2 regions of the Rhodothermus profundi genome follow, and region 2 is predicted to be linked to the other one. Evidence: riboswitches for the same ligand, from Rfam matches in the RefSeq annotation. Region 2 holds a riboswitch; the other holds the start of a gene.
What was found. A riboswitch is a leader RNA that binds a small molecule or an ion and turns the genes downstream of it on or off. The one in region 2 is predicted to bind S-adenosylmethionine.

Region 1 (3,406 bases), on a different contig from region 2:
AACGAAGCGGATGTTTTCAATTTAACCCTTAAAAGCTACCCTGTGCAACTACTCAGGCCGTTACTGTAGCCGGTTCGTAGGCCAGCGCCTGCTCCAGGTCCGCAATCAGGTCTTCGGTAGCTTCGATGCCGACGGAGAGCCGGATCAGGTTGTCGGTAATGCCGGCGGCTTCGCGTTGTTCCGGCCGCATGGAGGCATGGCTCATGGTGGCCGGATGCTCGATCAGCGACTCTACGCCACCCAGCGATTCGGCCAGGGTAAAGACGCGGGTAGCCCGCAGGATATGATGTACGGCCTCCAGTCCCCCTTTCACAGTGAACGAGACCATGCCGCCAAAGCCTTTCTGCTGGCGTGCAGCAATGTCGTGTCCTTCGTGGGAGGGAAGGCCAGGATAAAAGACACGCTCTACATTAGGGTGCTGCTCAAGGAAACGCGCCACGGCCATTGCGTTGTGTTCATGCTGTCGTATCCGTACGGGCAGCGTCTTCAATCCCCGCAACACCAGCCAGCAATCGAAGGGGCCAGCAATGGTACCATGCGCATTGGCCACGAACTGCAACTGTTCATTTAGCTCCTCGGTGCGCACGATAACGGCGCCGCCGACCACGTCGGAGTGGCCATTCAGGTATTTCGTCGTCGAGTAAACCACAATGTCGGCACCAAACTCAAAAGGACGCTGCTGCAGGGGGGACAGAAACGTATTGTCTACAACAACCAGCAATCCGTGGGTTCGGGCAAACTGACAGAGGGCCTTTAGATCCACGATGCGCAGCAGCGGGTTGGATGGCGTTTCCACCCAGATGATTCGTGAGTTCGGGCGGAGGGCGGCTTCCGCCGCCTTTAAATCCCGCAAATCGACAAACGACACGTCCAGTTTGCCCTGCCGGGCCAGCAAATTGAGCAGCCGCTCGGTGCCGCCGTAGCAGTCGTGCGCACAGATCACATGAATGCCGTGGTCAAACATGGACAGCACCGTTGAGATGGCTGCCATGCCACTGGTCGTGGCTACAGCGCCAACCCCTCCTTCCAGGTCGGCCAGAACCTCTTCGAGGGTGCGGCGCGTGGGGTTGCCACTGCGCGAGTAATCATATCCCTTGGTCTGGCCGACGTCTTCGAAACGGAACGTCGAACACTGATAGATTGGAGGAACGACGCTGTTATAACTGGTGTCAGTCTGCTGACCGGCCAGCGTCAGACGCGTCTGTGGCTGCATAAGCCCTGTCGGTTCTTGATGGTGAGACAAAAACTTCTTACCAGATCTCATCAAGAACCGAGCGACTGGAACCCCGGCAGACGCCAGCAGCTCTCATCTTCCCCGGAACGACACAGCTCGGGAAACAGCAACGCACGCTTGTTTCCGCCCCACGCTCCGGGCAGGATTTAGCACCAGGCGGCATCTTCCTGCCGGTAGAAGATGCCCGGTTGCTACGACGTCATCGGGCCTGTTCCCTCAGTCGTTCTTGATGAGATGATATAAGATAGAGCTGGCTGCTGCGGATAGCAAGCAGACCAATTCTTTTTGACTCAATCTCCCAGGAGTAGTTTGGCCAGGCCGCCGGCAGCTTCTTCTCGTAGATGGAGGATGATCTGCTGAGCAGCTTTCAGGCCAGAGTGCAGGGCATCGACTACGGAGATTCCTTCGCGATAGTTGCCTGCCAGGAAGAGTCCGGGTCGGCTCATTTCGACGTCGCGCACGCAGGCAATGACGGTGTCGTATCCCAGGCGGTACTGAGGAATTGAGCGCTCCCAGCGCCAGATGTGTCGGAACACTGGTGGGCCTGAGATGCCCAGCAGCCGGCGCAGGTCTTGCAAAACCAGGGCCTCCAGCCGGTCGTCGGGCAGCAGCGCCTGCTCGGGGTGACGCATGCCGCCGACAAAAGTGGTCAGCAGCACATGGCCCTCCGGGGCCCGGTTAGGAAAGAGCGATGAAGAAAACAACGTGCCCAGAATCTGGAATTCTCGTTCTACTGCTGGTACCAGCAAGCCAAAGCCGTCTAACGGGTGGGCTACCTGTTCGCGGCGAAAGCCCAGGGCTACAAGCGCGAGGGGAGGATGCTCGACGGTGCTGAGGGGCTGGCGATCCAGAGGGGGAAGAATGCGAATTTGCGCCAGATGGTGGAGGGAGGTGGCGCAGACAATTACGTCAAAAAAGCGTGTGGCCGTGCGACCGTTTTCGCGAAAGCTCAGCGTCCAGGGATTCTTTTCATCCCAGCGGATGGCCAGAACCTCTGCGTTTCGAAGGATTGCCTGGGCAGGCAGCCGATCGGCCAGTGCCCGGGGAAGCATGTGCAGTCCCTCGACAAACGAAAACATCGACCGGCGCGGCGCAGGATGATAGCGCTGCTTCATGCGGTCGCGTATAAAGCCCCAGAACAGGGAGCCGTACTGCTGTTCCAGCTCGAAGAGCTTTGGGAAAGCATGGCGTATGGAGAGGTGCTCCGGATTACCTGCAAAAATACCGGCCACGAAGGGTTCTACCAGATAGTCCAGCACTTCGGGACCCAGGCGGCGGCGGGCAAATTTGGCGACGGACTCCTCCGTGCTCCGGTGGGAGCGTGCAATGAAGGGCTCGGCCAGCAGCCGAAGCCGGGCACGGGGCGAGAGCAGAGGGGTGCGCAGCAGCTCGCGAGGGGAGCGAGGTAAAGGAATGGGACGGCCGCTGCGAACAATAAAACGCTTTGAAGCCACCGGCTGGGCCGCAATACAGGCATCTTCCAGGTCGATGCGACGCAGCAGCTCTTCCAGATCGGCTGAAGTGCGCTGGAGCGTCTGCGGGCCATACTCCACCAGAAATCCTTCCATGCGTTCCGACTGAATAAAGCCCCCAATCCGGTCAGACGCTTCAAAGACCGTAACCTCCAGGCCGCGGCGGTGCAGCTCGTAGGCAGCGGCCAGGCCTGCAATGCCGGCACCAATGATTCCTACAGAAGCCATAAATGTGCGCTTGCCTTTTTAGCGGGGCGCTCTTTTCTTCCAACAATCCGATGCGCTAACGAACCGTGCTGCTCGGAAGGTCGCAAAATCTTCTGGACAAAAATACGATCAGCCATGCTGTTTCTGAAGAGCATCTTTGTCCTGCTGCATATTTTGACCGCGGCGGCCTGGTTTGGACTGGGGCTTCGACTGGCGGCGCAGGCGCGCCGCGCCCTGGCGCTGGAGACGCAAGCTGCGCAGGCATTGCTTGAGGAAGGAGGGGCGACCGTGCGACTCATGGGCGTTTTTCTGGTCGCCACCCTGATTTTTGGCCTGGGCGCTTTGTTGAGTGGCGGAGGATTTGGCGTTTACGGCGCGCCGTACCACACCAGCTTGCTGCTTTTGCTGGTGCTGATTGGCCTTCAGTGGGGCCTGTTGCGTCCGTCCTGGCAGGGCCTGCAGCAAGTGCTATCCGGTCATGCGCCCGATGCCC
Region 2 (3,406 bases):
GTGAATTCGGGTAACACAAACGTCTGCGTCATGGGCAATTCCCTGTGGGATGCGGTTTCAGGTTGCCGTCGTTTCCGAGATGCGCGCCAGGGCCTGCGCAAAGTCTTCTTTGATATCGTCGATATGTTCGATGCCTACCGATACCCGCACCATGTCAGGCGTCACGCCCGCAGCCCGTTGCTCTTCGGGCGCCAGTTGCTGATGTGTGGTAGAGGCTGGATGGATAACGAGGGTTCTGACATCCCCCACATTTGCCAGCAGACTGGCCAACTGGACGTTGCTGACAAATGCCCGGCCAGCCTCGTAGCCTCCTTTGAGTCCAAAAGCCAGTACGGCACCGAAGCCATTGCGCAGGTACTTTTTGGCCCGCTGGTGATAGGGATGATCCTCCAACCCCGGATAGCTCACCCAGGCCACCTGCGGCTGTTCGCGCAGCCATCGGGCGAGTTCCAGAGCATTGTCGCAGCTGCGCTGCACGCGCAGCGAAAGCGTCTCCAGTCCCTGCAGTAGCAGAAAAGCTCCGAAGGGATGCTGGCAGGGGCCAAAGTCTCGCAGCCCTTCGACGCGGGCCCGAATAATGAAAGCCATGTTGACGCCCAGCACCCCCTGCGGTCCGAACGTTTCCCAGAAGTTTAGCCCGTGATAGCCGGGAGAAGGCTCGGTGAAACTCGGGAAGCGGCCGTTATCCCAGGGGAAGGTTCCCGCATCCACAATGACGCCCCCGATCGTATTGCCATGTCCTCCGATCCACTTTGTCGCCGAATGCACCACAATGTCAGCGCCGTACTCAATGGGTCGGCACAGGTAGCCGCAGGCGCCAAACGTATTGTCGACCACCAGCGGGACTCCGTGACGGTGGGCAATCTCCGCCAGTCGTTCAAAGTCTGGAATGTTAAAACGCGGATTGCCAATGGTCTCCATGTAAAGCGCTTTGGTGCGTTCGTCGATCAGGCGTTCAATGGCTTCCGGATCGTCCCCGTCGGCGAACCGCACCTGGATTCCGATGCGTGGAAAAGAAACCTTGAACTGGTTGTAGGTGCCTCCGTAGAGGTAGCTGGTGGAAACAATGTTATCGCCTGCCTCAGCCAGCGTCGTCAGCGCCAGAAACTGCGCTGCCTGTCCACTGGAGGTTGCCAGCGCGGCCACGCCCCCTTCCAAGGCAGCTACCCTGCGCTCAAACACTTCGTTGGTGGGATTCATAATGCGGGAGTAGATGTTGCCAAACTCCTGCAGGGCAAAGAGCCGCGCGGCATGATCGGCATCCCGGAAAACAAACGACGTCGAAGCATAGATGGGCACAGCACGCGCGCCAGTGGTAGGATCAGGTTCGTGCCCTCCGTGGACCTGCAGGGTCTCAAAGCGAAGCGTAGACGGCTGCTTCATGGGCCTGTGGACTGCTGGTTGGTGAAACTGCTGCCGAACCCCACCTCACCCGGAAGGCTGGACGGGCCACAGGCCCATGGCCATAGGCTGGCGTGCCGGACGGCCACTAAAAAACCTCTCCCGCACGCCGACCCGCGGAAGAGGCTACACTGTTCACGGCACGGATGAACCCGCCTTGAACAGCTCATCTCCCCTCGCGGTCGTGCGAGGCAGGAATTGGCACCTTTCCCCGCATCGTCTCCCGACGATCAACGGGGCGGTTGCCAGGGCTTCACAGGGCCTGGTCCCTCCACCCTTCTGGATGAGCTGGTAAGAACATCCTTGTTGGGGCCGTTCTACGGACCCTCCCATAGGGGGTTCCACGGTGAAACCGATTACAGTTTGTGAAAAACGTCCCAAGCCCCACCTGACGCTCGCCCGCAATGCCATTGCACGCGCCAAGACGCTGTGGGCGCCAGCGATTGGCACGGATTCCTGCGCTCTTTGAGAGAAGCTGTAGCAAAGGGAAGCAGCTCGGCTTACCTGTTATGCTGCGGGCACGCGGAGGAGACCGCATCGAAGGACAACTGCTGCCTGGCGACGCGCGTTTTTTTCTGATCTGGATTCAGTCTGGCAGCGTATCGCGCAATGCTACCAGTCGCTGCAACAATCCTTGAATCTGCTGGCAGGCCTCCTCAATGTCGCGTACCGGTCCCTCCAGCTCTGTATCGCCACCCCGCATCCGAATCAATTCATGCAGGAACTGGGCATTGCCTGAAATAATGGCCAGCGGATTTTTCAGATCATGATTAAGTCGAGAAAGCTCCCGGCGCACGTGGCGCAGCGGCACCGACGCTGACGCGCCACCGGCCGCAGCCAGTCGCTGAACCCAGGCCTGCAGCTCCTCGGTCTGATCCGGCGCGGCTGCGGCCAGCCATCCTGCCTGCGCCATTGCCGCAACCATCCGCAGGACAGAAGATTCGGTCAACAGCAGCACAGGCCGTGCCGCTGCTGACTGCGCTGTCAACAGCACCTGAAGACAGTCCGCTTCAGCCTCTGGGCCTACCTGCACAATCACTCCGCGCACCTGCTCTTGCGCTATGTGCTGAGGTAGCTCTTCAGGGGTACACCGCAGCACGTCCCAACCGGCATCGGCCAGCACCTTAGCGACCGAAGCGGATGCAGAGGGCTGGGCAACCAGCAGTACCACACCAGAAGCTCGGGAGGACGCCATGGCTCAGAAGAGTTCTGCTAAGGGACGCGGATGCACAGCAGCAATTTCGCGTTCTGTTCGATGGAGGCTGACCACCACCACTTCCGGATCATGCTCAAAAAACAGATGCCACCCGTTCGCTTCCGCGCGTTCTAAAAAAGCCAGTTTTTCCTCAAGCGTTACCAGGGGCCGGATGTCGTAGCCCATGTTCCAGACGGGTCGCAGATGCACATGCGTTGGAATCAGATCGGCGACAAAGACGAGCGTTCCCTCAGGCCCATCAATGCGCACAATTTGCTGCGCCTCGGTATGTCCGTTCACCACTTCCACGGTTATGCCCGGAAGCACTTCACCCGGTCCCTCTAACAGCCGGAGCTGTCCGGAAGCCTCCAGCGGCTCTAGATTTTCGGGCAAAAACGATGCCCGTTCGCGTAAATTAGGATGGCGGGCCCATTCCCAGTGACGTCGTTGCACGTAGAAGGTAGCGTTGGGAAAGGTTACCTCCAGCCGATCTCCTACGCGTCGCGTGCTGCCGCCGCAGTGGTCAAAGTGCAAATGCGTCAGGATCACGTCGGTTATATCTGCTGCTGAAAAGCCCAGGCGCTGCAACGAACGATGCAGTTCGGCATAGTCGTGATCAACGGCGTAGATGTCGCGAAATTTTTCATCAAGTTTATCACCAATGCCATTGTCAATCAGAATCAGGCGATTGTTGCCTTCGAGCAGCAGGCAACGCATGTTTAGCAGAATGCGATTACGTTCGTCGGCGGGGGCATAGCGTTCCCACAGTGGCTTGGGCACAATTCCGAACATAGCGCCACCGTCCAGCCG

Region 1: linked by a shared signal. The riboswitch ahead of BUA15_RS09560 (trans-sulfuration enzyme family protein) and the one ahead of BUA15_RS11915 (O-acetylhomoserine aminocarboxypropyltransferase/cysteine synthase family protein) in region 2 are both predicted to bind S-adenosylmethionine.

What each region holds. Positions count from the first base shown of each region.
Region 1 covers NZ_FRAU01000006.1:45,036-48,441, reverse strand. Annotated here, with positions in the region: gene BUA15_RS09560 (trans-sulfuration enzyme family protein) at 53-1,213, opposite strand; SAM riboswitch class I at 1,360-1,470, opposite strand; gene hemG (protoporphyrinogen oxidase) at 1,525-2,934, opposite strand; gene BUA15_RS09550 (hypothetical protein) at 3,049-3,406, shown strand, end outside.
Region 2 covers NZ_FRAU01000009.1:77,672-81,077, reverse strand. Annotated here, with positions in the region: gene metX (homoserine O-acetyltransferase MetX) at 1-32, opposite strand, end outside; gene BUA15_RS11915 (O-acetylhomoserine aminocarboxypropyltransferase/cysteine synthase family protein) at 58-1,383, opposite strand; SAM riboswitch class I at 1,565-1,691, opposite strand; gene BUA15_RS13550 (histidine kinase dimerization/phospho-acceptor domain-containing protein) at 1,988-2,596, opposite strand; gene BUA15_RS11905 (MBL fold metallo-hydrolase) at 2,600-3,406, opposite strand, start outside.